One region of the Streptomyces sp. NPDC059832 genome, then DNA from elsewhere that is predicted to be linked to it. Evidence: riboswitches for the same ligand, from Rfam matches in the RefSeq annotation. Region 1 holds a riboswitch; each other region holds the start of a gene.

Region 1 (6,970 bases):
GGCTGGACGTCAAGACGTCCGGCGGCGTCGAGGTGCCGCAGATCGAGGTCGCGGTCGACGAGGAGCTCGCCCGGTTCGCCGCCGAGGGCCCCACGGCCGAGGAAATGGAGCGCGCGCAGGCCCAGTTGGAGCGCGAGTGGCTGGACCGGCTCGGCACGGTCGCCGGCCGCGCCGACGAACTGTGCCGGTTCGCCGTGCTGTTCGGCGACCCGCAGCTCGCCCTGACCGCCGTGCAGCGGGTGCTCGACATCACCGCGGAGGAGGTCCAGGCGGCCGCCAAGGCCCAGCTGCGCCCCGACAACCGCGCGGTGCTGGTCTACGAACCGGTCGAATCGACCGAGCCCGCGGACGCAGCGGACACCGACGAGACCGACGCCGACGACACCGACGCGCACGAAGGAGCGGACAAGTGACCGACGCTGCCGCGACTGGAGTTTCGATGCAGTACCACCCGCAGCCGGCCCCCGGCGTCGCCCGCCCCTGGGCCTTCCCCGCGCCGGAGCGCGGCGCCCTGCCCAACGGCCTCACGGTGCTGCGCTGCCACCGCCCCGGTCAGCAGGTCGTGGCGGTCGAGATCTTCCTCGACGCCCCGCTGGACGCCGAGCCCGAGGGCCTCGACGGTGTGGCCACGATCATGTCGCGGGCGCTGTCGGAGGGCACCGACAAGAACACCGCGGAGGAGTTCGCCGCCGAGCTGGAGCGCTGCGGCGCCACCCTCGACGCGCACGCCGACCACCCCGGCCTCCGGGTCTCCCTCGAGGTCCCGGCCTCCCGGCTGGCCAAGGCGCTCGCGCTGGTCGCCGAGGCGCTGCGGGCGCCCGCCTTCGCCGACAGCGAGATCGAGCGGCTGGTACGCAACCGGCTCGACGAGATCCCGCACGAGCAGGCCAACCCGGCCCGGCGCGCCGCCAAGCAGCTCTCCAAGGAGCTCTTCCCGGCCGCGGCGCGCATGTCGCGCCCGCGCCAGGGCACCGAGGAGACGGTGGAGCGGATCGACTCGGCGGCCGTGCGTGCCTTCTTCGACGCCCACGTCCGGCCGACCGCGGCGACCGCCGTGGTCGTGGGCGACCTCACCGGCATCGACCTGGACGCCCTGCTCGCCGACACCCTCGGCGACTGGTCGGGAGAGGCCGCCGAGCCCCGTCCCGCCCCGCCGATCACCGCCGACGACACCGGGCGGGTGGTGATCGTCGACCGTCCGGGCGCGGTGCAGACGCAGCTGCTGATCGGCCGGATCGGCGCCGACCGGCATGACAGCGTGTGGCCGGCCCAGGTGCTCGGCACGTACTGCCTGGGCGGCACGCTCACCTCCCGTCTCGACCGTGTGCTGCGCGAGGAGAAGGGCTACACGTACGGCGTACGGGCCTTCGCCCAGGTGCTGCGGTCGTCGGCCCCGGACTCCGCCTCGGGCGCGACCGGCGCCGCGATGCTGGCCATCAGCGGCTCCGTGGACACGGAGTCCACCGAACCGGCGCTCAAGGACCTGTGGACGGTCCTGCGGACGCTGGCGGCCGAGGGCCTGACCGACGAGGAGCGAGAGACGGCCGTGCAGAACCTCGTGGGTGTCGCACCCCTGAAGTTCGAGACGGCGGCCTCCGTCGCGGGCACCCTCGCCGACCAGGTGGAGCAGCACCTCCCCGACGACTACCAGGCGCAGCTGTACGCCCGGCTCGCGGAGACCGGCACGGTCGAGGCGACCGCGGCGGTCGTCAACGCCTTCCCGGGGGACCGGCTGGTCACGATCCTCGTCGGCGACGCGGCACGGATCGAGGAGCCCGTCCGGGCTCTGGGCATCGGAGAGGTGTCGGTGGTCACCGGCTGACGACCACCCCGGCGGGCACCGGCTGCCGGGGTGGTCGCCCCGCCGTGGCCGCCCTGCCGGACGGCCAGTCCGGCTATCCGGCATATCGCCACATATCGAGACAAAGGGAAGGCCTCCGTGAGCGGAATCTCGCCGGGGCCTTCCCTTTTGTCCGTTCTGATGGGGAGGTTGCCTGTCTGCCCTGTGGGATGCGCTACAAAACGTCCTGTCCGTTTGGTGAATGAAAGCGACCCCGCTTAGCGTCGGCTCGACTGCCCGTCACTCGTATGCCGCATCCGCGACGTACCGGACAGTCATCGCCGAGTCCCCGTCAGGCGCGAGCCTGGGGAGCCGGGGACCCACGTAGTCCCTGGGGTGAATCGGATGCCTGAGCCTCGATGGGGCCGGGGCGTCCGTAGGAGACCTTCCTGCTCCGAACCCGTCAGCTAACCCGGTAGGCGAGAAGGAAGGAAAGGATCAGCCACTTCATGGCGTTCACCCGTGCCACCGGGAAGCACCGTGCCCCGAGCCGACTGACGCGCAGGAGCGCGAAGGTCGTCGGCGTCGCGGCTCTGGCCACCACCGGCGTCATCGGCGGTATGGCCGCTCCGGCCCTCGCCGCCGACTCCGAGGCCCTCTCCGCGAGCGACACCGGCCTCAACCAGGTCATCGCCATCGACAAGACCCTCGCCGACCGGATCGGCGCCCAGGCCGACGCGCAGCAGCACCAGGCCGACGTCGCGGCGAAGGCGAAGGCGGAGGCCCAGCGGAAGGCCGAGGCCAAGAAGAAGGCCGAGGCGAAGGCCAAGGCCGAGGCCGACGCGAAGCGCGCCGCCGAGGCCCGTGCCGAGAAGGCACGCGCCGCCCGGTCCGCCGAGCGCACCCGGCTGGGCTCCTTCCAGCTCCCGGTCGCCGGTTCGTACGTCACCACCGGTTACAAGTCCAGCGGCTCGCTCTGGTCCTCCGGCAGCCACTCGGGCATCGACTTCCACGCCGCGTCCGGCAGCTCCGTCGTCGCCGTCGGCGCCGGTACGGTTGTCGAAGCCGGCTGGGGCGGCGCGTACGGCAACAACATCGTGCTCCGGATGACGGACGGCACGTACACGCAGTACGGCCACCTCTCCTCGATCGGCGTCTCCGTCGGCCAGAGCGTCGGCGCGGGCCAGCGGATCGGCCTCTCCGGCTCGACCGGCAACTCCACCGGGCCGCACCTCCACTTCGAGGCCCGGACGACGCCGTCGTACGGCTCCGACATGGACCCGGTCGCGTATCTGCGCGCCCACGGCGTCAGCGTCTGACCGGCGCCCCACCGCAATACCTCGTCGAAGGCCCCGGCAGCATGCCGGGGCCTTCGGCATGCCCGCCGGGTGCCCGCGGACGGCGACCGCCCGTCGAACCGCCCCGTGGCCAAAAGATATTCATGAATTTCTGCCCGGCGTCGGAAATGCGGCCGCATTGCAATAGAGTCGCAGAACAGGCGTCGGCCGGCCGCGTTTCGCGGGGATTGAGGCGGAGGTTCGGACATGCGCATTCCGGCGCATTCGGTATGTACGGCAATCCGTGACGACATCGTCTCCGGTGTCTTCGAACGCGGCAGCCGTCTCACGGAGGAGCTGCTGGCGCGCCGTTACGGGGTCTCCCGTGTCCCGGTACGGGAAGCGCTGCGCACCCTGGAGTCCGAGGGCTTCGTGGTCACCCGCCGGCACGCGGGTGCCTGCGTCGCCGAGCCCACCGAGCTGGAGGCGGCCGACCTGTTGGAGGTCCGGATGCTGCTGGAGCCGCTGGGCGCCGCACGCGCCGCGCAACGCCGAACCGAGGCGCACCTCAAGGTGCTGCGCGGTCTCGTGCGGCTCGGCCAGGACCGGGCCGGGCGGGGCGAGAGCGGGGATCTGCGTTCGCTGGGCGGCTGGTTCCACGAGACGCTGGCGCAGGCCTCCGGCAGCCCCGGCCTGATCGCGCTGCTCACCCAGCTGCGACACAAGATCGCCTGGATGTACGCGGTCGAGCAGCCGGCCGGGCCGGTGGATTCCTGGGCCGAGCACGGTGCCATCGTGGACGCGGTGGCGCGCGGCGACGCGGAACGGGCCAGGGCGCTGGCCGCCCATCACGCGGAACGGGCCGCCGCCGCGCACCGGCTGCGCCGGACCGACCGGCCGGGCCGACGGCCCGCCGCTCCCCGCACCGGGCGCGTGAGGACCTCGCAACATTCCGTAAACACCGCGGGCGTCCGGCATCAACAATTACGCCGTATAACAAAGAGGCGTGATTTCGCGGGGTCATCCCGTCCTGCCTGGAATTGGTGTGCCGGAATTTCGTGTGCTCCCCCGGACGGCCCGTTCCGGGAAAACGAAAGAGCCGCGGCTCCGGTTCAGGGTGCCGCGGCTCTTTCGGGGAAATTGTTTCAGACGGTCTCCGGGAGCTCCTCGAGCCCCTCGGCGACCAGCTTCGCAAGACGGTCCAGGGCGGCTTCGGAGTCGTCGGCCTCGGAGGCGAGCACGATCTCCTCGCCACCCTGCGCGCCGAGGCCGAGGACCGCGAGCATGGAGGCGGCGTTCACCGGGTTGCCGTCGGCCCTGGAGATCGTCACGGGGACGCCGGAAGCCGTGGCGGCACGGACGAAGATGGAAGCGGGGCGGGCGTGCAGGCCCTCGGCCCAACCGACGTTGACGCGGCGCTCAGCCATGGTTCTGCCCTTCACGAATCAACAGTTGTCTAGACCAGTCTCTCACGCGGTGCGCAGTGCTCAGGCCGACCCGGGGAACGCCCGCAACGCCTGGTGAACCGCCGATCGGCCCTCTCAGACTGCCCCGGCCCCGAGACCTACGCGACCGCTGGCGGAGCCGTAGTCTTTGCCCATGCAGCCCGCGCCGGAGCAGAGTCCGCATCACGCCTATCCCGACCACTGGGAAGCGGACGTGGTGCTCCGCGACGGGGGCACCGCGCGCATCCGGCCCATCACCACGGACGACGCCGAACGGCTGGTCAGCTTCTACGAGCAGGTCTCCGACGAGTCGAAGTACTACCGGTTCTTCGCCCCGTACCCCCGGCTGTCCGACCGGGACGTGCACCGCTTCACCCATCACGACTACGTCGACCGGGTGGGTCTCGCCGTCACAATCGGCGGCGAGTTCATCGCGACCGTCCGCTACGACCGGATCGACGAGCGCGGCAGGCCCGCCTCCGCACCCGCCGACGAGGCCGAGGTCGCCTTCCTCGTCCAGGACGCGCACCAGGGCCGGGGCGTCGCCTCGGCGCTCCTCGAACACATCGCGGCCGTCGCCCGTGAGCGCGGCATCCGTCGCTTCGCCGCCGAGGTGCTGCCCGCCAACAACAAGATGATCAAGGTGTTCCGGGATGCCGGATACACCCAGCAGCGCAGCTTCGAGGACGGCTCCGTCCATCTCACCCTGGACCTCGAACCGACCGCCGAGTCCCTCGCCGTCCAGCGCGGCCGTGAGCAGCGGGCGGAGGCGCGGTCCGTGCAACGTCTGCTGGCCCCCGGCTCCGTCGCCGTCATCGGTGTCGGCCGGACCCCCGGCGGCGTCGGCCGCACGGTCCTGCGCAACCTCCTCGGGGCCGGCTTCACCGGACGTACGTACGCCGTGAACCGCGCCTTCGCCGCCGACCGGGCCACGGTCGACGGCGTCCCCGCCCACCGCTCGATCGGCGAGATCGCCGAACCGGTCGACCTCGCGGTCGTCGCCGTCCCCGCCGACCGGGTTCCGGAAGCCGTCGCGGACTGCGGCGAGCACGGCGTCCAGGGTCTGGTCGTCCTCTCCGCCGGATACGCCGAATGGGGCGCCGAGGGCCGGGAACGGCAGCGTGAACTGGTCCGCCAGGCCCGCTCGTACGGAATGCGGATCATCGGCCCGAACGCCTTCGGCCTCATCAACAACGCGGAAACGGTTCGGCTGAACGCCTCGCTCGCCCCCGAGCCGCCCGCCCCCGGGCGCATCGGCCTCTTCACCCAGTCCGGAGCGATCGGCATCGCGCTGCTCTCCGGGCTCTACCGGCGCGGCGCGGGCCTGTCCACCTTCATCTCCGCGGGCAACCGCGCCGACATCTCCGGCAACGACTTCCTCCAGTACTGGTACGAGGACCCCGACACCGATGTCGCCCTGCTGTACCTCGAATCGCTCGGCAACCCCCGCAAGTTCACCCGCCTCGCGCGGCGCACCGCGGCGGTGAAGCCGGTGGTCGTGGTGAAGGGCGCCAGGCACAGCGGCTCCACTCCGCCCGGCCACGCGGTGCCGGTCAGCCGGATCCCGGACGCGACGGTCTCGGCGCTCATGCGGCAGGCGGGCGTGATCCGGGTCGACACGGTGACGGAGATGGTCGACGCGGGTCTCCTCCTCGCCGATCAGCCGCTGCCGGCCGGCCCCCGGGTCGCGATCCTCGGCAACTCCGAATCGCTCGGCCTCCTCACGTACGACGCCTGTCTCGCCGAGGGACTGCGCCCGCGCCCGCCCCTCGACCTCACCACCGCCGCCACCCCGCAGGACTTCAGGAACGCCCTGGCCGAGGCCCTCGCCGACGACGGCTGCGACTCGGTGGTCGTGACGGCGATCCCGTGGGTGGGCGAGGACGGCGAGGCGGAAGCGGGCGACGGAGAAGTGCTCGCGGCGGCGCTCCACACGGCCGCCGCCGCAGGTCCGGCCAAGCCGGTGGCCGTCGTGCATGTCGAGATCGGCGGGCTGGCGGAGGCCCTCGCCGCGGCCACCAGCACGGTCGCGCAGCCGCGCCCCTCGGCGCAGCCCTCCTCGGCCCCGGCCGCGACCCCCGCACGCACCGGAGCCGCCACCCCGGCCGACCCCGGCCCGGTGCCCGCCTCCCCGGCATCCGCAGCCCCCCTCGCGGGCGACGGCGCCCCGGGCACCCGCATCGGCCGGATCCCCGCCTATCCCGCTGCCGAACGGGCGGTGCGGGCCCTGGCCGAGGCGGTGCGGTACGCGCAGTGGCGACGCCAGGCCGCCGTGCCCGGCAAGGTGCCCGAGTTCCTCGACGACACCATCGACGAGCCGGGCGCCGCCGAGCTCATCGACACCCTCCTCGGCCCCGACCCCGACCCGCGGGGCCGGCCGCTCGCACACGAGGAGGCCCGCGAACTCCTGGGCCGCTACGGCATCACCGTACGGCCGACGCTCCCGGCGCCCGCCCCGGACGCCGCCG
Region 2 (6,970 bases), on a different contig from region 1:
TCCGACCCGCTCGACACTCATCCCGCCACGACTCCCCGTGTTCCGACGACGCCCTCACCCCACTGTGAGGGAATCAGGGGTGTGTCCGCCCGTCGCCGGGCCGACACCGCGCCCGGTCGGGCGATCGGGTCCGGTGACGGGCCCCGGATGGCCGGATCCGGGCTCCCCGCACCGGGGCGTGACGGACGGCACGGGAGCGGCCCGCCGGCGGATGATCTCCACCGACGGGCCGGGCACCGCACGGAACACGTCCGGGTCAGGACTGCGCGTCCTCCGGAATGCTGACCAGCCAGCGGGTCTCCCGGCGGGGTCGCAGGTAGAGCGCCCAGTAGAGCGTGGCGACCGCGGTGATCCCGCCGGTCCACAGCAGGTACTCGGTCTCCTGCTGGGTCAGGATGTACGCCAGCACGGCGATCAGCAGCACGGGGATCGCGGGCCACAGCGGCATGCGCCAGGCCGGCGCCTCGCGGTGCGACCCGCGGCGGCAGAGCAGGGCCGCGACGGCGACCAGCAGGTACATGGCGGTGACGGATACGCCGGTGACTCCGTACAGGGTGTCGAGGTTGACGAAGCAGAGCGCCGCTCCGGGAACGCCGACGACCAGGGTCGCGACCCACGGGGACCCGAACCGGCCGAGTCGGGACAGGGCGTGGTTGATCGGCGCGGGCCATGCCTTGTCACGGGCGGAGGCGAACAGCACCCGCGAGTTCTGGATGACCATCACGATGCCCGCGTTGATGATCGCGAGGGCGACGCAGAGGCTGACGAAGGTACCGACGGCCGAGTTGGACCAGGCGGCGACCATGGTGTTGAGGTCACCCGAGGTCAGGGCCTCCAGGTCCGGGGCGCCCAGCGTGATGGCGATGACCGGGACGAGGATGACGGCCGTGGAGATGGCGAGGGTGGCGAGCACGGTGCGGGCCACGTTGCGCCGCGGGTTCTCCAGTTCCTCCGAGAGGTAGACCGCCGTGGAGAAGCCCTGGGTGATGAAGAGCGCGATCGCGAGACCGGAGACCACCATCATCGCGGTGACGGTCGAACTCGTGCCGCCCGGCGAGGCGACCGACCCGTGCACCAGCGCCGACGCACCGCGCTCGGAGTGGGCGAAGCCGAGAACGGCGACGACACCTGCCGCGATCACTTCGAGGACGAGGAAGATTCCGGTGATCCACGCGTTGGCGCGCAGGTCGAGGAGGCCGGCGAGGGTGGCGAGCACCATGACACCGGCACCCGCGACGGGAGCCGGAATGTGCACGATGGGTGCGAGGTAGTCGGCCGTTCCCATGGCGATGACCGGTGGCACGATCATCACGACCAGCAGCGAGAGCACGAAGACGAGCCACCCGGCGAGCCGCCCCGCCATGGTCGACACCATGGCGTACTCGCCTCCGGCACTCGGAATGAGCGTGCCCAGCTCCGAGTAGCAGAAGGCGACCGCGATGCAGAGCAGCGAGCCGATGGCGATCGTGAGGGCGGTGTACGTGCCGAGGCTGGAGAACAGGTCCGGGACGACCACGAAGAGGGTCGAGGCGGGCGTCACGCAGGAGAGCGTGAGCAGAGTTCCGCCCACGACGCCGATGGAACGCTTGAGCTTCTGTGGGGTGGGGCCGGTCGCTGGGGCGAGCGCCTGGGGAGCGCTGAGCGTTTCGGTCATCGTGCGGTTCCGATCAACAGGTGCGGTGTCTGAGCACGGGAGCGGTATCGCCTCCAGACGAGGACGTGGTGAGTGGTTTCGTCGCTCCCAGCGCGACATGCAATCCTGACGTGTTCCGCAGGTCAAGAGGTGTTCACCTTCGGAATTCGTTGTTCCGAGGGGCCGATCCGACGATTTGGCGTTAACAACGCGTCATAGTCCGGGGATCGGCGGGTGCGGGAACCGCAGCCCGGCCCGATGGAAAGTTTCCCCCATATCCAGCATCCGGAAGGGCGGGGCGGTGTCCCGCACGAGCGGGCGCGGTCGGGGCGTGGAGCCCGCAGGTCGCGCATCCGCGGTCTTGGTGCCAGCCTGGAGTCATGGCTTGGGCGTCATGGACGACTTGCGGTGTGTTCTCCGGGCACGGTGGCGTGCTCACGGAGGAGGTCGGTGTCCTGTCCGGGGACCTGACCGTTCACACGACTTGGGCGGATGACTCGGCCCAGGTGACCGTGCAGTACACGGGTGCGATCGACTGGTTCACCATGTCGGGCAGTCCCGTGCCGTGTTGTTCGGAGGAGGACAGCCGTCGTCTGCACGATGCGGTGGTGCAGGCGGTCCGGAAGGGTGAGGCGGCCACCGTTCCCGTGCCGCCCCGCCCCACCCGGAAGCAGGCGGCGGAGCCCGCCCAGGAGTGACGCCGGCGCGTCGACGATCACACGTCGCGGAGCGCGGCCAGTCGGTCGCCCGAGCCGACCGCCAGGCCGGCCGGATGGGTCAGCGGCTGTCCCTGCCTACGGCCGTCGCGCTGCGCAACACGGCACTGCGCCTCGCACCGTCCCGCGTCACCGTCGGCACGATCCTGCGCCATGTCGACCGGACGCCCCCGCGGCTGGGGTGACCGCGGGGGCGACGGCCCGGAGACCGTTGGTTCCGTATGTCAGTAGGCCCCGGAGACGTTGTCGATGGAGCCGTACTTGGCGGCCGCGTAGTTGCACGCTGCCGTGATGTTGGCGACGGGGTCGTAGCTGTCCATCGCCGTGCCCGGCACGTGGTAGGCCCGGAACGTCGGATCGATGATCTGGAGGAGGCCCTTGGACGGCGTTCCGGCGGCGGCGTTCGAGTCCCATCTGTTGATGGCGAGGGGATTGCCGGAGGACTCGCGCATGACATTGCGATGGATTCCGTTGTAGCTGCCGGGGATGCCGTGCTGGGCCATGACAGCCAGCGACTCCTTGATCCAGCCGTCCAGATCGTCCGTGTACGCCGCGGTCGGTGCGGCACTGGCGGTCCGCGCCGGCGCCGCCGAGGCGGCGTGGGCACCGATCAGCGGAAGCATGAGTACGGCGGCACCCGTGCCCAGGGCGATGAAGCCCCTGGTCAGCGAGGTGGTCCTGCGACGACGGTACGTACCCGTTGAGGTCATGATGGATTCCTCTCCGTCGCCTGCGAGGTGAGCTGTCGGGTTCGGGCTGGAGATGCCTGGCCGCACACGAATGCGACTTCACCCCGAGCCGTTCCGGATACCGGATCGGCGGCTTACCTGGGTCCCCCGCTCCTGCCGTACACGAGTGGATGGGATTACCGGGCGGCGGCAGGATTCGGCGTTCCGTCCGGATTGACGGTGACCGTAGGCGAGAAGGACCGAAAGGGACAAGCCCCTGATTTCATAACGCAATTCACTTACAAGATCGATTCATTGGAATCGGGGTAATCCACCTCACATGGAACGGTTCGCTTTCCTTGCGGGGAAAGGGAACCGAATTCCACGGTGGGACATTCGAGGGCTCGAACGTGACTCGCGCCACGAAATCCCAAAAGGTACATATCGCCCTGTGCTCGAAAGTCGTAATTGCACCAAACACCCCCTTATCACCCAAAAGGGCAACTGTCCTGGATCGCTCATACAGGACGTACGCGTCGTCGTCCGAGGCCCACGCCCAGGCCCAGGCCCCCACCCGAAACCGGGAGGCGTTGCCATCGCTCCTCCCCGTGGTTATGGTTTTGATGTCCTGTTGTCTCCGATAGAGGTGGACGTTGCGCATCTGAGGTTCGCGAACATCGCGCCGTACGGCACAGCCCGTACGCCCGTCACGCTGTAGCAGTGCTCCGTGCTGCCCGTGACCCCGCGTGGATGCGACCTCGGTGCATGAGCCGTCCCTCTGTCTTCCGGACGCCGCACCTTTCTCCGCTGCTCGGTCGCCGCGTGGTGCTCGCATACGAAGCCCCCGTCACTGCGCTTGCGAATGCGAGGAACACCATGGCGACACCCACCACCCCCCACGCCTCCCTCACCTGCTCGGCCCTGTCCTTCCGGTGGCCGGACGGCACGACGGTCCTCGACGGCCTCTCGCTCAGCATCGGCCGGGGCCGCATCGGTCTCGTCGGCACCAACGGCGCGGGCAAGTCCACACTGCTGCGGCTGCTCGCCGGTCGACTGCGCCCCTCCCAGGGTTCGGTGACCGTGGGCGGCAGTCTCGCCCACCTTCCGCAGAACATCACCCTCGACACGACACTGCGGGTGGACCAGGCCCTGGGCATCGCCGAACAGCGTGACGCGCTGCGCGCCATCGAGGCCGGCGATGTCGACGAGAAGCACTTCGAGACGATCGGCGACGACTGGGACGTGGAGGAGCGGGCCCTGGCGACACTGGGCTCACTCGGACTCGGCGGCGTCGAACTGGACCGCACCGTCGGCCAGTTGTCCGGCGGGGAGACCGTCCTGCTGCGCCTGGCAGCGCTGCTGCTGGAGCGTCCCGATGTCCTCCTCCTGGACGAGCCCACCAACAACCTCGACATGTTCGCGCGCCGGAGGCTCTACGAGGCCGTCGACTCCTGGCGCTCGGGCGTACTGGTCGTGGTCAGCCATGACCTCGAACTGCTGGAGCGCGTGGACCGCATCGCCGAACTGCGCGCCGGGTCCGTGAACTGGTACGGCGGTGGCTGGTCCGCGTACCAGGAGGCCGTGGCCACCGAACAGGAGGCCGCCGGACGGACGTTGCGGGCCGCGGAGGCCGATGTGCGGCGCCAGCAACGCGAGTTGGAGGAGACCCGGGTGAAGCTGGCCCGGCGCCAGAGGAACGGCAGGAAGATCGAGGCCGAGGGGAGCCTCCCGAAGATCCTGGCCGGCCGCCGCAAGCGGTCCGCGCAGGAGTCGGCGGGCAGACTTCGCGGCGTCCACGAGGAGCGGCTCGGCGAGGCGCGCGAACGCCGGGAGGAGGCCGCGGACGCGCTCCGCGACGATGCCGAGATCCGCGTGAGCCTTCCCCACACGGCGGTGCCCGCCGGACGCGGCGTGTTGAACCTGCACGAGTTGCGCCCCCGGTTCGGCAGGCTGCGCGAGGGCAGTCTCCGGGTGCAGGGACCCGAGCGGATCGCCCTCGTCGGTCGCAACGGCGCCGGGAAGACGACACTGCTGCGCACGATCACCGGTGAGCTGGCCCCCTTGTCCGGCGAGGCCAGGACCTTCGTACCGACGCGGTTCCTTCCGCAGCGGCTCGACGTGCTGGACGAGGAGCTGAGCGTCGCGGCGAACGTGGCCCGCATGGCGCCCGGGGTCACCGACAACCACATCCGTGCCCAGCTCGCGCGCTTCCTGTTCCGGGGGAAGCGCGCGGAGCAGCCGGCGGGCACGCTGTCGGGCGGAGAACGCTTCCGTGCCGCCCTCGCGGCGACGATGCTCGCCGCACCGGCCCCGCAGCTGCTGATGATGGACGAACCGACCAACAACCTCGACATCGCCAGCGCGCGGCAGCTGACCGGTGCGCTGGAGTCCTACGAGGGCGCACTGCTGATCGCCAGTCACGATCTGCCGTTCCTCGAATCGGTCGGCATCACCCGGTGGCTGCTGGTCGCGGAGGAGCTCCGGGAGACCACCGCACAGGAGGTGGGTGATCTGCTGGCGACGCCGGAGCACGCGAGCCCGGCCTGATCCGGACGCGAGGCCCGAGGGGTGCGGGCCTTCGCATGACGTCGTCCGGACCGTCATGCGAGGGAGGCCCGCACCCCTGCCGGGATCAGAGCCGGTCGATGATCTTGTTCATCTGCTCGATCTCGGCGGTCTGAGCCGTGACGACAGCGCCGGCGAGCTTCTTCGCGCCGGCGTTGTCGCCGTTCTTCTGCTCGTCCTCGGCCATGGTGACCGCGCCCTGGTGGTGGCCGATCATGAGCTGGGCGAACCTCTTGTCGAAGTCCCTGCCCTTGGCCGCCGCCAGGTCGTCCATGTCCTTGCCGGACATCATTCCGGGCATTCCCGAACCGTCCGAGCCGTGGTCCATCCCGGGCATGTCACCCATCGGGGACGAGGACGCGGGCAGCGGCTTGCCCCACGAAGTCAGCCAGCCCTTCATCGTGTTGATCTCGGGGTCCTGGGCCTTCTCGATCGCGGTGGCCAGCTTCTTGATCTCGGGGTCGAAGGCGCGGCCGTCGGCCAGCTTCGCCATCTCGATGGCCTGCTGGTGGTGCGGGATCATCTGCTGCGCGAACGTCACGTCCGCATCGTTGAACGCACCGCCGGGGGTGGCCGGTGCGGAGGCACTGCGCGAGCCGTGGTTCATGCCGGGCATGGACGAATCGTCGGGCTTCGAGCCGTCGGAGGAACCGCAGGCCGCCAGCGTCAGAGCGAGGGCGGCGACGGTGCCGGCGGCCGCGATTGTGCGGCGGCGGGCAGCAGAGGACAGGGAAGCGGACATCACGGATTCTCTCCAGGTGGACGCGCCACGTCCGTGGCGCGCGAAAGGGGCAGGGTCGTCCGGCCGGTCCGGCCCCAAAGGGCCGTGGACCGGCGGATTCCTGTCACGTCCGCGCGATGCACACCTGGAGCAGCAGATCCCTGCCGGCGAACGGCGGTCCCCGCCGCGCCGGTCCGCGTACGGCCGTACGGCGCCCGGCGAGCGCCCGAACGGCCAGGAGCACCAGACCCAGCGCCATCAGCAGCGGCAGCACCCGGTCACGGGCATGGGTGAATACGCACGACTCGCCGTCCGTCGCCGGCCTGGCGGCGGCAACGCGAGCGGGGTCGTGCTCGCCCCGCACGGCAAAGTGACCGGCAGTCGTGGTCATGGACACGGGCGCGGTCACGGCCATCGCGTCGTGACAGCCCTCCGCGGCGCTCGCCGGTGCGCCGTGCATGAGGAACAGTCCGCACAGGACGGCACACAGCACGAGCAGCCGGGACACTCCCGGTGTGCGCGTCCGTCCGCGATCCACGGCTGCCTCGAATGCTCGGTCGTACGGGTCCTGCGGTCCGGGCCCGACGATACCCCCACCGGGTTTCCCGTTCCGTGGCGCCCCGCCCTCCGCACCAGTGGCGGCCGTCCGGCGGACGCGGTGTCACCG
Region 3 (6,970 bases), on a different contig from region 1:
CGTGGCTGATGCCGGAGTAGAAGAACACCAGGTCGCCCGGCGCGAGTTCGGAGCGCGAGACGCGCCGCCCGGCGTTGATCTGGGTGTACGTGGTACGGGGGAGCGAGACGCCGGCGGAGCGCCAGGCGGCCTGGGTGAGCCCGGAGCAGTCGAACGAGGAGGGGCCCGTGGCGCCCCAGACGTACGGCTTGCCGAGCGCCCCGTACGCGAACGCGACGGCCTCGGCGGCGCGGGCGTTCGGCGCCCGGACGGAGTCGCGCGCGGTGCTCCGGTCGGCGCGGGCGGCGGAACGCGCGCCGTCGGCCGGTCCGTGGTCGGAGTTCTCGTAGGCGGTGCGCTCGGGCGGGCTCAGCCGGTCGAGGAGCCGCTGCGCGTCGGCCAGCTTGGCCGTGATCGTCGCCTTGTGCTTCTTCAGTTCGGCCCGGCGGGCGGCCAGTGCGGCCAGCTCTCCCTTGGCCTGCGAGCGCAGGGTGGCGATCTGGGCGACCTGCCGCCGGACCTTGTTGAGCGCGGCGGCCTGGCGGTCGCCGATCCGGTCCACGTACGACGCCCGTTCCAGGTACTGGTCGGGATCGGAGGAGAGCGCCAGCTGCACGGACGGGCCGAGGCCGCCGGTGCGGTACTGCGCGGCGGCGAACGAACCCAGCGCGTCGCGCGAGGCGTTGAGGCGCTCGGTCCGGCGGGCGGCCTCGTCGCGCAGGGTGTCGACGGCGTCCTCCGCGGCGGCGGCCTTCTCCTTCGCGCCGTTGTACTGCTCGGTGGCGACCTCCGCGTCGTGGTACAGCCGGTCCACCTCGGCCTTGACCTGGGCGGGGGTGCGCTGCGGATCGGCGTGCGCCGGTCCGGGCAGTACCGCGGCGGTGGCGGCCCCGGCGAAGGCGAGGGTCGCCGCGGTGCGGGCAGCAGGGCCGGTGTACGGGCGCTGCTTGGGTTTTCGATGCGCTGCCACGAGGGCGTGCGTCCTTCCTGACGACTGCCCGCCGGGGGCTACCGGCGGGCCCGCCCGATCTCTCGGCGGGGCGACCGGTGCGCCGTCCGCGTACGGAGCGGCGGTGAAGCCGGTCACCTGCTCAGGGACGCTAAACCCGGGGCACGGGCAGGAGTCGTAATGACGCTTATTGTCTGAATTTGGCGTGGCAATGTCGTCCAGTGATCGGAAAAATTGCACCAGAGTCAGGCGATTGGTACAGGCGCGAGCGAAGTGGTCGGGAAGGTGTACCTGCCTGTCGAGTGGTGATATGGCCAGGGCTAGGCTGCGGCCTCATGGACGTACTCATTCATGTCTTCGTCGCCCTGCACATCATCGGTATCGCCTCCCTGCTGGGCGGTTTCCTGACCCAGATGAAGGCGATGGGCGCGGGCACGGCCCGGTTCGTCCCGGCGATGCTGCACGGTGCGCTGACCATGCTGGTCACCGGTGTCGCGCTGGTCGGGCTGAACGAGGCCGACGGCAATCACGTCAACAACATCAAGATCGGCGTCAAGCTGCTGGTCCTGGTCGTCGTCCTCGCGCTCGTCTACATCAAGCGGGACGACGAGAAGGCCGACAAGGGCGCCTTCGCGGCGGTGGGCGGGCTGACGATGCTCAACATCTTCATCGCCACGCTCTGGACCTGATCCCGCCGTGCGGCCCCGGCCCCCGGCCGTCCGACGGCCGGGGGTGACGGTGCGAGCCGCTACGCAGGCCGCACGCTGCCGTAGATCGGCATGTAGTAGATCGACTCCTCGCGCACGTTCGCCCCGGGCTTCGGCGCGTGGATCATCATCCCGTCGCCCTTGTAGATGCCGACGTGGCTGATGTCGTCGTAGAAGAAGACGAGGTCCCCCGGCCGCAGATCCGCCGTGGCGACCCGGGTACCGATCTTGACCTGGTCCCACGTGGTCCGCGGGATGTCCACGCCCGCGGACTTCCACGCCGCCTGGGTGAGTCCGGAGCAGTCGTACGACGCCGGGCCCGTGGCACCCCAGACGTACGGCTTGCCCAGCTGGGCCCTGGCGAAGGCGAGGACCTTCTCCGCCTTGGCGGTGGCGCCGCTGTCCGAGCCGGTCCCGGTGCCCGTCCCCGTACCGCCCCCCGACTCCTTCGCATCCTCCTCGGCCTTGCGGTCGGCCTCGGCCTTCGCGGCGGCCTGCTGCTTCGCCAGCTCCCGCGCCTTGCGCCTGGCCTCCGCCTCCTTCTTGCGCTCGATCGCCGCGAGCCGCGCCTTCTCCTCGGCGGTCAGCTTCGACAGCAGCGTGCGCGCCTCGCCCAGCTTCTTCTGGACGTTCTGCTTGCTGGTGCGCAGGGTGGTCTGCGTCGTCGTCAGCGTCTCCAGGCTCCGCACCGCCTCGGCGCGCTTCTTCGACGCCTTGGCCTGCTGCGTACGGAAGTCCGTGATCGCCTTCTGCTGCCGGCTGGTCATCCGGTCCATCAACTGGCTCTGGTCGAAGTACGACTGCGGGTCGTCGGCCAGGAAGAACGTGGCGCTCGGCGTGATGGAGCCGCTGCGGTACTGCGCGGCCGCGTAGGTGCCGAGCGTCCTGCGCGCGTCGTTGAGCCGGTCGGCGCGCTTCGCGACATCGTTCAGCAGGGCGTCGACCTTGGCGCGCTGGGTGGCGGAGGCTTCCTTCGCCTGGTTGTACTGCTGGGTCGCGGTGCCCGCCTGCCGGTAGAGGTCGTCGACCTTCTTCTGGACGTCCTCGACGCCGGGCTTAGGATCCGGGGCGGCCATGGCGCTCTGCGTGGAGAGCAGGGTCACGGACGCCAGGGCCGCCGTGGTGAGCCCGACGGCCGGTGCGGTGGTGCGCACCCGGGTGCGAGGTTTGCGATGCGACGCCAAGGCGGCATCTCCTTCCGTGGACCGCCTACCGGGTTAGCTGTCGGGTTCGGGCGGAACGGAAGGCTGCCCTACGGTCCGAGTGGGGATAAGGACCGATTCACCCCGGTACTGCGTGTGGGTCCCCGGTTCCGAACTCCCGTGGGGGCAGCCCGGATTCGGCGGGGGCGCCCGCTCGGCGTGGTTCGCCTCAAGGGGGTACGGGCCGCCCGGTCGAGCACGCTAGCCAACCCATGGTGCTGCTGTGAAGGTTGATGTTCGATATGCCCGATACATTTTCGTGACCTTGCCGCGGCGGGTGATGGAGGCCCGGAATTTCTTACGTGGAGTGGTTGCTCGAACCCTCTGCGTGTCCGGTGCGCTGTGTGCGGTTGGTCATGCGGCCTCCGGGTGTCGGTGTGGCGGCCTAGACTCGACAAGCGATGAGCAGCCTCTTTGACGACAGCTTCCTGGCCGGCCTCCAGCACTCGGAGGAAGAGCCCCCGCCGCCCCCCGAGGACTCCGCACCCGAAGCGGTGCCGGAGGACCTCTTCGCGGGCGTGTTCGACGGGCCCCCGCCGCCCAGGGACGCCTACTACCGCGACGGCGCGCACCGCCCCGTCATCGATTCCGCGGCGCTCCTCGACGGGCTGAACACCGAGCAGCGCGCCGCCGTCGTCCACGCGGGATCCCCGCTGCTCATCGTCGCCGGGGCCGGCTCGGGCAAGACCCGGGTGCTGACCCACCGGATCGCCCACCTCCTCGCCGAGCGCGGGGTGCACCCCGGCCAGATCCTGGCGATCACCTTCACCAACAAGGCCGCGGGCGAGATGAAGGAGCGCGTCGAGCAGCTCGTCGGGCCGCGCGCCAACGCCATGTGGGTCATGACCTTCCACAGCGCGTGCGTACGTATCCTGCGCCGCGAGTCCAAGCGGCTCGGTTTCACCTCGTCGTTCTCGATCTACGACGCCGCCGACTCCAAGCGGCTGATGGCCCTGGTCTGCCGCGATCTCGACCTCGACCCGAAGCGCTTCCCGCCGAAGTCGTTCACGGCCAAGGTCTCCAACCTGAAGAACGAGCTGATCGACGAGGAGACCTTCGCCGGCCAGGCCGCGGACGGCTTCGAGAAGACGCTCGCCCAGGCCTACGCGATGTACCAGTCCCGGCTGCGCGAGGCCAACGCGCTGGACTTCGACGACATCATCATGACGACGGTCCACCTGCTCCAGGCGTTCCCGGACGTCGCCGAGCACTACCGCCGCCGCTTCCGGCACGTCCTGGTCGACGAGTACCAGGACACCAACCACGCCCAGTACACCCTCGTACGCGAGCTGGTCGGCCCGGCGGGCGAGGGCGACGCCCCGGCCGAGCTGTGCGTCGTGGGTGACGCGGACCAGTCGATCTACGCCTTCCGCGGCGCGACCATCCGCAACATCCTCCAGTTCGAGGAGGACTACCCGAACGCGACGACGATCCTCCTGGAGCAGAACTACCGCTCCACGCAGACGATCCTGTCCGCCGCCAACGCGGTCATCGAGCGCAACGAGAGCCGCCGCCCCAAGAACCTCTGGACGAACGCCGGCACGGGCGTCCGGATCACCGGCTACGTCGCCGACACCGAGCACGACGAGGCGCAGTTCGTCGCCGACGAGATCGACCGGCTGACCGACGCGGGCGACGCCAGGGCCGGCGACGTCGCGATCTTCTACCGTACGAACGCCCAGTCCCGTGTCTTCGAAGAGATCTTCATCCGCGTCGGTCTGCCCTACAAGGTCGTCGGCGGCGTGCGCTTCTACGAGCGCAAGGAGGTCCGGGACATCCTGGCCTACCTGCGCGTCCTCGCCAATCCGGAGGACACCGTCCCGCTGCGCCGCATCCTCAACGTGCCCAAGCGCGGCATCGGCGACCGGGCCGAGGCGATGATCGACGCGCTGTCCCTGCGCGAGAAGATCACCTTCCCGCAGGCGCTGCGCCGGGTCGACGAGGCGTACGGCATGGCGGCCCGGTCGGCCAACGCCGTCAAGCGGTTCAACACGCTGATGGAGGAGCTGCGCACGATCGTCGAGTCGGGCGCGGGCCCCGCGGTGGTCCTGGAGGCGGTCCTGGAGCGCACCGGCTACCTCGCCGAGCTGCAGGCCTCCACCGACCCGCAGGACGAGACCCGGATCGAGAACCTTCAGGAACTGGCCGCCGTGGCGCTCGAATTCGAGCAGGAGCGGGGAGCGGCCGGCGAGGAGGACGCGGGCACGGGCACGGCCGCGGGCACGGGCACGCTCGCCGAGTTCCTGGAGAAGGTCGCGCTCGTCGCCGACTCCGACCAGATCCCCGACGAGGACGAGGACGGCTCCGGTGTCATCACGCTGATGACGCTGCACACCGCGAAGGGCCTCGAATTCCCGGTCGTCTTCCTGACCGGCATGGAGGACGGCGTCTTCCCGCACATGCGGGCGCTGGGCCAGGTGAAGGAGCTGGAGGAGGAGCGGCGGCTCGCGTACGTCGGCATCACCCGTGCCCGAGAGCGGCTCTATCTGACCCGGGCCGCGATGCGCAGCGCGTGGGGACAGCCCTCGTACAACCCGCCGTCGCGGTTCCTGGAGGAGATCCCGGACCAGCACCTGGAGTGGAAGCGGACCGGGCCGATGGCGGCTCCGGCCGGACCGACCTCGGGGATCACGTCGTCGCTGTCCGCGTCGCGTGCGCGCTCCGGGCCCTCGGGCTTCGCGACCCGGCGGACCTCGGACAAGCCGACGATCGCGCTGACCGTCGGTGACCGGGTCACGCACGACCAGTTCGGGCTCGGCACGGTGACGGCGGTCGAGGGCGTCGGCGACCAGGCGAAGGCCACGGTCGACTTCGGCGACGAGCGGCCCAAGAAGCTGCTGCTGCGCTACGCGCCGGTCGAGAAGCTGTAGACGGAGCCGACGGCGGCGGGCGGGGGTCGCGGCCCCCGCCCCGCTGAGCTCAGGTCGGGTTGACGCCGTGGCTGCGGAGCCAGGGCAGCGGGTCCACCGCCGGTCCGCCACCGGGGCGCACCTCGAAGTGCAGATGCGGGCCGGTCGAGTTCCCGGTGTCGCCCGAGTACGCGATGACATCACCGGCCTTGACCGGGCCCGAGCGGATCTTGGTGCCACTGAGGTGGCAGTACCAGGTCTCGGTCCCGTCGGCCATGGTGACGATGGCCATGTTCCCGTAGGCGCTGTTCAGCTGGGTGCGCACGGTGCCGTCCGTCGCGGCCATCACGGGCGTGCCCTCCAGGACGGGGAAGTCGATGCCCGTGTGCACGGACATCCAGTTGACGCCCGCCTGGCCGAAGTACGCGCTGAGGCCGTGCCGCTTGACCGGCATGACGTACTTGGGGCGCAGGGCCTCCTTGCGGGCGGCCTCCACCTCGCGCTTCTTCTTCTCGGCGGCCTGCCGCTCCCGCAGGTCGATGCGCTCCTGGGTACGGCTGGCGCGGTCGGCGAAGTTCTCGGCGTCGGCGCTGAGGTTGGCGAGCTGGGTGTCCAGCTTGTTGTTGGCCGCGACCGGCTTGACGGAGTCGGGGTCGGCCGCCGCCATCGTGGTGGTGTTGTCGTCCTTCTTGTCCTCGCTGCCCAGTCCGCCGACGGAGGCCGCGGCGATTCCGGCCACGCTCATCACGCAGGCGGAGGGAATGGCGACGGTGAGGAGCGCGGAACGCTTCGCGGGGGAACGCCGCCGGCTGCGGCTGCCGCCGCCGTTGCGGGTGGCGGGGCGGCTGACGGTGCGTCGCGAGCCGGGTGCGGCGTCTGCGGCGTCCGCGAGCCCGGTGACGCCTGAGTCATCCGCGTCATCTGCGTCATCTGCGTCGCCCGGGTCAACCGTGCTGTCCGTGCTGGCGTCGACGTAGGGCTCGTAGGGGTCGTAGGAGCCCAGGTCGGCGTAGGACTCGTAGGTTCCGTGCGCCTCGGGTGCCGGGGGCGCTTCGTACGACACCTGTGCGGTTTCCGCGGTTTGCGCGATTTGCTGCTCGTGCTCGGGCGTGGCGCCGGTGTTCCAGGCGGTGGCGTCGTACGCGCCGCTGTCGTATGCGGCCGTCTCGCTCGTAGCCCACGGGTCGTTCGTGTGCCAGCCGCTGGTGTCCCACTGACCCGTGGTGTCCGGGGCGCCGCCCTGTGCCGGGATGCCGGCGAACGTGGCGGTGGCCGTGGTCGCTT
Region 4 (6,970 bases), on a different contig from region 1:
GGTCGACGCCCTGGCCGAGGCGGACGATCTCCATCCGCCGGTCGAGCTCGACGAGCTCACCGGTGGACGGGTCCGCGTCGGCGACGAGCAGGCGGATGGAGTTGGTACCGCAGTCGATGGCGGCCACGCGGGTCATGAAGCACTCCCAGATCAAGCTCCTCCGGCGTTCGAGGAGCAAACCGAGCCCCTCCGGCGATCGAGGAGCGGGGGTCCGGGGGCGGAGCCCCCGGGAGACGAACGGTCAGCCCTCGTCCGGCGCGCCGCACGGCGAGACGCACGGCCCCTTGCGCCACCACTCCGGCAGCATCGCGATGGCCTCGTCGCCCAGCGGGTTCACCCCGGGCCCCGCGGCCAGCGAGTGCCCGACCAGGACGTGCAGGCACTTCACCCGGTCCGGCATGCCACCGGCGCTCGGGAAGCCCTCCAGCACCTCGATGGCGTCGCGCCGTGCGATGTAGTCCTCGTGAGCGGCCCGGTACGCGGCGGCCAGCTCGGGGTCCGTACCGAGGCGCTCGGTCATCTCCTTCATGACCCCGTTCGCCTCCAGCGTGCCGATCGCGGACGCGGCACGCGGGCACGTCAGGTAGTACGTCGTCGGGAACGGCGTACCGTCCTCCAGCCGGGGCTGCGTCTCGACCACGTCCGGGTTGCCGCACGGGCAGCGGTGCGCAATCGCGCGCAGACCGCGCGGCGGGCGGCCCAGCTGCTGCTGGAACGCGGCGATGTCCGCCTCGGTGGGCGCGGTGGACTCGGTCTGGGGAGGGGGCGTTTCCATGCCTGCCTAGGTTCTGATCGGGCTGCTCGAACTGCGGTTCTGCAGATGGATGAAGAGAGTCAGTCGCGGTCGGCGCTGTCGACGCCGTCCCAGAGGTTGGAGTGCCACGGCCGGCCGGACTCGTCCGTCCTGCCCTCGCGCTCCTTGACCGCGTCGGGGTCGATCACCGTGTAACCGGTCTCCCCGGGAAGAAGGTAGTGCAGGTGCGTGCGGGCCAGCTGCCTGATGTACGCGTCGTCCTGGAGGCGCGCCTTCTCGTCGCGCAGCTCCTCGGTACGGGCCTTGGCCTCCCGCGCCAGGCGCTCCTGGTCGGCGATCTCGTCCTGCTGCGAGACGTACTGCCGCATCGGGTACGCGAGCGCGACCACCAGGGAGCAGACGATGAGCACGAGGAAGGCCGCCCGGCCGGTGAGCCGTGAGCGGCGGGCCTGACGGCGGTTCTGGGAACGGTAGACGCGGGCGGCGGTCTGCTCGCCGAGCAGCCGCAGCCGGGTCGCGGTGGAGAACCGGTCCCGGTCCTTCGCGGCCATGTCTCCGCCTCCCCACTACGCACGTCCGTCCCCGCACACGGTACGGGACCGAGTGCGGGGACGGACGGACGCCATGGCCTTCGGCCCCTGACGGGCCGAAAGGGATGCTCAGCCCTTGAACCGCGGGAACGCCGAGCGGCCCGCGTACACCGCGGCGTCGTCGAGGATCTCCTCGATGCGCAGCAGCTGGTTGTACTTGGCGACGCGGTCCGAGCGGGCCGGGGCGCCGGTCTTGATCTGGCCGCAGTTCACGGCGACCGCGAGGTCGGCGATGGTGACGTCCTCGGTCTCGCCGGAGCGGTGCGACATCATGCACTTGAAGCCGTTGCGCTGGGCCAGCTCGACGGCGTCCAGGGTCTCGGTCAGCGAGCCGATCTGGTTGACCTTGACGAGCAGGGCGTTGGCGGAGCCCTCCTCGATGCCGCGGGCCAGGCGCTCCGGGTTGGTGACGAAGAGGTCGTCGCCGACGATCTGCACCTTGGCGCCGAGCTTGTCGGTGATGACCTTCCAGCCGGCCCAGTCGTCCTCGTACAGCGGGTCCTCGATGGAGACCAGCGGGTACGCGGAGACGAGCTCCTCGTAGTACTCGGTCATCTCGGCGGCCGAGCGGGACTTGCCCTCGAACTCGTACTTGCCGTCCTTGTAGAACTCGGACGCGGCGACGTCGAGCGCGAGCGCGATGTCCTTGCCCGGGGCGTAGCCGGCTTCCTTGATGGCCTCGATGATGAGGTCGAGGGCGGCGCGGTTGGACTCCAGGTTCGGCGCGAAGCCGCCCTCGTCGCCGAGACCGGTCGAAAGACCCTTGGTCTTCAGGACCTTCTTCAGCGTGTGGTAGACCTCGGCACCCCAGCGCAGCGCCTCGGAGAAGGACTCCGCGCCGATCGGCGCGATCATGAACTCCTGGATGTCCACGTTGGAGTCGGCGTGCGAGCCGCCGTTGAGGATGTTCATCATCGGAACGGGCAGCAGGTGCGCGTTCGGGCCGCCGAGGTAGCGGAACAGCGGCAGGTCCGAGGCCTCGGAGGCGGCGTGGGCGACGGCCAGCGAGACGCCGAGGATGGCGTTGGCGCCGAGCGAGCCCTTGTTCTCGGTGGCGTCCAGGTCGAACATCGCCTGGTCGATCAGCCGCTGCTCGGTGGCGTCGTAGCCGACGAGCTCCGGGCCGATCTGCTCGATCACGGCGAGGACGGCCTTCTCGACGCCCTTGCCCTGGTAGCGGTTGGGGTCACCGTCGCGAAGCTCGATGGCCTCGAACGCACCGGTGGAGGCGCCGGACGGAACGGCAGCACGGCCCGTGCTGCCGTCGTCGAGGCCGACCTCTACCTCGACCGTGGGGTTTCCACGGGAGTCGAGGATTTCCCGGGCTACGACGACGTCGATGGACGGCACGAGGCATCTCCTTCTGGGATATGACGCTGGTTGTGCAGGGTCACTTTGGCCTTGCGACAAGAGCCTAACCGGCCCGGCCCGCTGAGCCCGACGACCGCCCGACCCCTGGGACGAAAAAGGACCCGAGGGCGCACATTGCCGGTCAAACAGGCAGAAATTTACTGGCCAGTAACTACAACACTTGAACGGTCCGGCGCTCCCCCGAGCGCAGACGGCCGAACCCCGGCCCGGCGCATACGGGGGAATGCGCGCCGGGCCGGGGTGCTCGGGGAGGAGAGAGCCTCGACTACTTCGTCAGGTGCAGCTGCTGACCCGGGTAGATCAGGTCGGCGTCCTTGACGATGTCCTTGTTCAGCTCGAACAGCTGCTGCCAGCCGCCCTCGACCTTGTGGTCGGCCGCGATCTCGCTGAGGGAGTCGCCGGAGACGACCTTGTACTCGCCGTCGCCCTTCTCGACCTTCTCGCCGGTCGGGGTGGTGACGGTCTTCTTGGACTCGGCCTGCGGGGCGGCGGAGCGCTCCGAGCGGGAGGCGGCGGGGGCCTCGGTGCGCTCGCTCTGCTTCGGCTGGGCCTGCTGGGCCGGCTGCGACTGCTGCTTCGGGGCGGCCGGGGCGCTCTGCTGCTCGGAGGCGCCGGAGCTCGCGGTGGAGTTCGAGGAGGAGCCGGTGTTGACGCCCGGGTCGACACCGTCGTTGGTCAGGTTGCCGGCACCGGCGCAGGACCAGGCACCCGGGCCCTGCATGTCGAGGAGCCGCTCGGCGGTGGCGATCTGCTGGGCCTTGGTGGCCAGGTCGGCACGGGCGGCGTACTGCGTACCGCCGGCGGCGGCCCAGCTGGACTGCGAGAACTGCAGACCGCCGTAGTAGCCGTTGCCGGTGTTGATGGACCAGTTGCCACCGGACTCGCACTGGGCGACGGCGTCCCAGGTGGCGACGGAGGCGGCGGAGGCGCTGGTCGCACCCATCAGGGGCACGGCGACGGCGGCACCGGCGACACCGGCGAGCGTGGCGATACGGACGGCCTTGGACGGGCGGCGGTGCTTGCCCTTGCTGGAAAGCAGCATGGAACTTCTCCTCACCGACGCCTACGAGGTGAGCTGTCGGGTTCGGGCCAAGTGAGTTGCCCGGTCGCACGTCCTAGCACGCGACTTCACCCCAAGCCGGTCCTGATGCGTCTTTCGACGATCGGGCCCGGCGCTTACCTGGGTCCCCCGCTCCTGCCTACGGCGCTTTACGCGTCTGTTCCCTTCGACCGACGGCAGGATTCGGCGTGACGGTCGACGGGGCCCGCGGTGCGAGCGGTTCCGACCGTAAACATACGCAACCCCCACATTCAAAGACGGACACATCGGACAATCGACCCGTACTTGCATCTGAAGAACCGTCGTTTCCGCAGGTGGGACGTGATGCGGAAGGGCCTCCCGGGCGCGACACGCCAGTTGACGCAAAGAGACCCATGTCTCACTTACGCATAAGCGGACATAGGTCCCTGAACTACCCCGATTTTTGAGGTGCTTTTAGTCGATTATCAGACTGCTCTCACTGGGCCTTCACATCGAGATCGAGGCTCTGGCCAGGGAGGATGAGGTCCGGGTCGGAGCCGACGGCACCCTTGTTGGCCTCGTAGAGCGCGGGCCAGCCTCCAGGGACCTTCTGTGCATCAGCAATCGACCAGAGGTTGTCGCCGGGCCGGACGGTGTACGTGCCGTCAGCCGTCGGCTCGGCCGTGTCGCGCGCGCCGTTGCCGCCGCGGGAGGCGTGACGGCCCGACTCGCGACCGCCGCCGCCGTCCGTGCCCCGGCTCCCCTCGGTGGCCGGCACGCCGCGGTGCCTGCCACCCGCATCGCTGGACGAGTCGGGCGAATCGGACGCGTCACGGGGGGTACCGGAGGACGCCCCGGGAGACGGAGTGCTCGAAGTCGAGGGCTTCGGGGACCGCGAGGCCTTCCCTGACGGCTTGTCGGTCCTGTCCGAGCCGTCCGCACCGTCCACGTCGTCCGAGCCGTCCGAGGCGCTCCCGGACGGCGTGGCGTCGTCGGACGGGTCCGCCGACGCGTCGTCAGCCGGCTTCGCGCTCCCGGTCGGGTCGTCGGCGGGAACGGAGCCCGGGTCGACCCCCGGCAGCGTCCCGTCCACCGCGAGGCCCGAGATGACCGCACAGCTGGGCCAGGCCTGCGGGCCCCGGCCGTCCAGGACCTTCTCGGCCACCTCTATCTGCTGCGCCCGGCTGGCGAGGTCGGCGCGCTCCGCGTACGCCTCACCGCCGTACGCCTTCCAGGTCTCCGGCGAGAACTGCAGGCCGCCGTAGTAGCCGTTCCTGAAGTCGGCACTCCACGCGCCGCCGCTCTCGCACTCGGCCACCCGGTCCCAGGTCGTGGCGTCGGCCGCGTGCGCACCGGACGCGCCGAGCAGCGGGATGGCGATGGCCGATCCGGTCACGCCCGCGGCGACGACGATGGCGGGTGCCTGACGGGGGCGACGGTGTCTGCCGTTCGCGGAGCCCATGGGGTTGCCTTCCGTGTGACTGACATGTGACTGGTGAGTCGAACGGTGAACCTAGCGGGACTCGAACGCGCGTCACAAGTCGATGCAGCACAGATCACGTGAAAGTCACAGAATTGACGGACCGTCACTTCCGGTGGTCAGGGGCCCCGGCGTGAACTCCACGGGGAGCGTGCGAAGTCCACGCATGATGAGCCCGCCACGCCACCGCAAATCGGTAGGTTCCACCGCAAGCCGCAGGTCCGGAAGGCGGTTCAGAAGCGTGGCGAGCGCGGTCTGTCCCTCCAGCCGGGCGAGCGGAGCTCCCAGGCAGTAGTGGATTCCGTGCCCGTATCCGAGGTGCTGATTGTCACGCCGCGCGAGGTCGAGCGTGTCGGGGTCCTCGAAGCGCTCCGGGTCGCGGTCGGCCGCGGCGAGCACCACGAGCACGGGGTCCCCGGCCGCGATGTCCTGCCCGCCGAGCGTCAGCGCTTCGGTGGCGAACCGCCAGGTGGCCAGCTCCACCGGGCCGTCGTACCGCAGCAGTTCCTCGATCCCGGTCTCCAGCAGCCCGCTCTCCCCCGAGTCGAGCGCGCGCTGGAGCCGTTCCCGCTGCCCGGGGTTGCGCAGCAGCGCGTAGACCCCGTTGCCGATGAGGTTGACCGTCGTCTCGAATCCGGCGAAGAGCAGGATGAAGGCCATGGCCGCGGCCTCGTTCTCGGTGAGGTGCTCGCCGTGGTCGCTGGCCCGGATCAGCCCGGAGATCAGGTCGTCCCCCGGGTTCTCCCGCTTGCGGTGGATCAGTTCGGCGAGATAGCCGCGCATCTTCTTCACCGATCTGGCCACCCCGCCGCGCGGACCGCCGCCGTGGCGGATCATCATGCCCGCCCAGTCCCGGAAGTCGTCCTGGTCCTCGGGCGGGACGCCGAGCAGATCGCAGATCGCGTAGATGGGGAGCGGGAAGGCGAAGTCGTGGATGAGGTCCGCCTTCCCCTCCTCGATGAAGCGGTCGATGAGGCGGTCCGTCAGTTCCTGCACGCGCGGTGCGAACTCGGCGACCCGGCGCGGGGTGAACGCCTTGGAGACGAGGCGGCGCAGCCGGGTGTGGTCGGGCGGGTCGATGTTCAGCAGATGCGTCATCAGCTCGGCCTTGCGCTCGCCCGGGATGCCGGTCTTCCCCTTGGCGTGCGCCGGCTCGGCGTGGTGCGCCGGGTTCTTGGAGAGCCGGGAGTCGGCGAGCGCCTGCCGCGCGTCCGCGTACCGGGTCACGAGCCAGGCCTCGACACCGCTGGGCAGTGCGGTCCGGTGCACGGGGCTGTGCTCGCGCAGCCAGGCGTACGCCGGGTACGGGTCGGTGGCGAACTCCCAGGTGAAGAGTTCGGGTGCGCCGACGGGGCAGGCGGCGGGCTGATCGGTGGGGCGGTCGGCGGGGCTGTGGTTCACCCCCCGACGTTATCCGTTGCCCCCGGACGTCATCCGTCGCCCTCCGGCACGGTCCGTCGTCGCCCTCCGGCACGGCCCGTTCCGTCGCCCCTAGGCGTTGCCCTCCGCCGTCCTGATGGCGTCGCGGTAGGCGCGGCCCGCGGCCCTCAGGGCGGCCTCGGGGTCGATACCGTCCTGCTCGGCGCGTACGGCGAGGGCGAGGAGCTCGTAGCCGATGCCGTCGCCGGTGGGGAGCGGCACGTCGAGCCCCGCGGTACGGACCCGGCCGGCCAGCTTCGCCGCCAGGGCCAGACCGGGCTGGCCGAGCGGGACTCCGTCGGTGACCGAGTCGCGCTGCTTCTCGATGGCCTTGG

What was found. A riboswitch is a leader RNA that binds a small molecule or an ion and turns the genes downstream of it on or off. The one in region 1 is predicted to bind cyclic di-AMP.
Region 2: linked by a shared signal. The riboswitch ahead of ACFV8T_RS28490 (transglycosylase SLT domain-containing protein) and the one ahead of ACFV8T_RS18560 (M23 family metallopeptidase) in region 1 are both predicted to bind cyclic di-AMP.
Region 3: linked by a shared signal. The riboswitch ahead of ACFV8T_RS06100 (NlpC/P60 family protein) and the one ahead of ACFV8T_RS18560 (M23 family metallopeptidase) in region 1 are both predicted to bind cyclic di-AMP.
Region 4: linked by a shared signal. The riboswitch ahead of ACFV8T_RS20195 (transglycosylase family protein) and the one ahead of ACFV8T_RS18560 (M23 family metallopeptidase) in region 1 are both predicted to bind cyclic di-AMP.

Annotation. Positions count from the first base shown of each region.
Region 1 is NZ_JBHWIY010000009.1:231,660-238,629, reverse strand. Features, by position in the region: gene ACFV8T_RS18570 (M16 family metallopeptidase) at 1-413, shown strand, start outside; gene ACFV8T_RS18565 (M16 family metallopeptidase) at 440-1,822, shown strand; cyclic di-AMP (ydaO/yuaA leader) riboswitch at 2,110-2,277, shown strand; gene ACFV8T_RS18560 (M23 family metallopeptidase) at 2,290-3,099, shown strand; partial or broken gene ACFV8T_RS18555 (GntR family transcriptional regulator) at 3,325-4,035, shown strand; gene ACFV8T_RS18550 (HPr family phosphocarrier protein) at 4,203-4,484, opposite strand; gene ACFV8T_RS18545 (GNAT family N-acetyltransferase) at 4,657-6,970, shown strand, end outside.
Region 2 is NZ_JBHWIY010000019.1:5,580-12,549, reverse strand. Features, by position in the region: gene ACFV8T_RS28510 (NAD(+)/NADH kinase) at 1-21, opposite strand, end outside; gene ACFV8T_RS28505 (APC family permease) at 257-1,654, opposite strand; gene ACFV8T_RS28500 (hypothetical protein) at 2,014-2,331, shown strand; gene ACFV8T_RS28495 (hypothetical protein) at 2,328-2,534, shown strand; gene ACFV8T_RS28490 (transglycosylase SLT domain-containing protein) at 2,574-3,059, opposite strand; cyclic di-AMP (ydaO/yuaA leader) riboswitch at 3,064-3,250, opposite strand; gene ACFV8T_RS28485 (ATP-binding cassette domain-containing protein) at 3,894-5,564, shown strand; gene ACFV8T_RS28480 (DUF305 domain-containing protein) at 5,650-6,324, opposite strand; gene ACFV8T_RS28475 (hypothetical protein) at 6,428-6,811, opposite strand; gene ACFV8T_RS28470 (DinB family protein) at 6,965-6,970, opposite strand, start outside.
Region 3 is NZ_JBHWIY010000003.1:203,872-210,841, reverse strand. Features, by position in the region: gene ACFV8T_RS06110 (C40 family peptidase) at 1-949, opposite strand, end outside; gene ACFV8T_RS06105 (hypothetical protein) at 1,264-1,617, shown strand; gene ACFV8T_RS06100 (NlpC/P60 family protein) at 1,677-2,819, opposite strand; cyclic di-AMP (ydaO/yuaA leader) riboswitch at 2,826-2,990, opposite strand; gene pcrA (DNA helicase PcrA) at 3,239-5,707, shown strand; gene ACFV8T_RS06090 (M23 family metallopeptidase) at 5,757-6,970, opposite strand, start outside.
Region 4 is NZ_JBHWIY010000010.1:255,765-262,734, reverse strand. Features, by position in the region: gene ACFV8T_RS20215 (exopolyphosphatase) at 1-136, opposite strand, end outside; gene ACFV8T_RS20210 (DUF501 domain-containing protein) at 242-775, opposite strand; gene ACFV8T_RS20205 (septum formation initiator family protein) at 835-1,305, opposite strand; gene eno (phosphopyruvate hydratase) at 1,414-2,694, opposite strand; gene ACFV8T_RS20195 (transglycosylase family protein) at 2,981-3,757, opposite strand; cyclic di-AMP (ydaO/yuaA leader) riboswitch at 3,761-3,932, opposite strand; gene ACFV8T_RS20190 (transglycosylase family protein) at 4,233-5,198, opposite strand; gene ACFV8T_RS20185 (cytochrome P450) at 5,304-6,617, opposite strand; gene ACFV8T_RS20180 (nucleoside triphosphate pyrophosphohydrolase) at 6,708-6,970, opposite strand, start outside.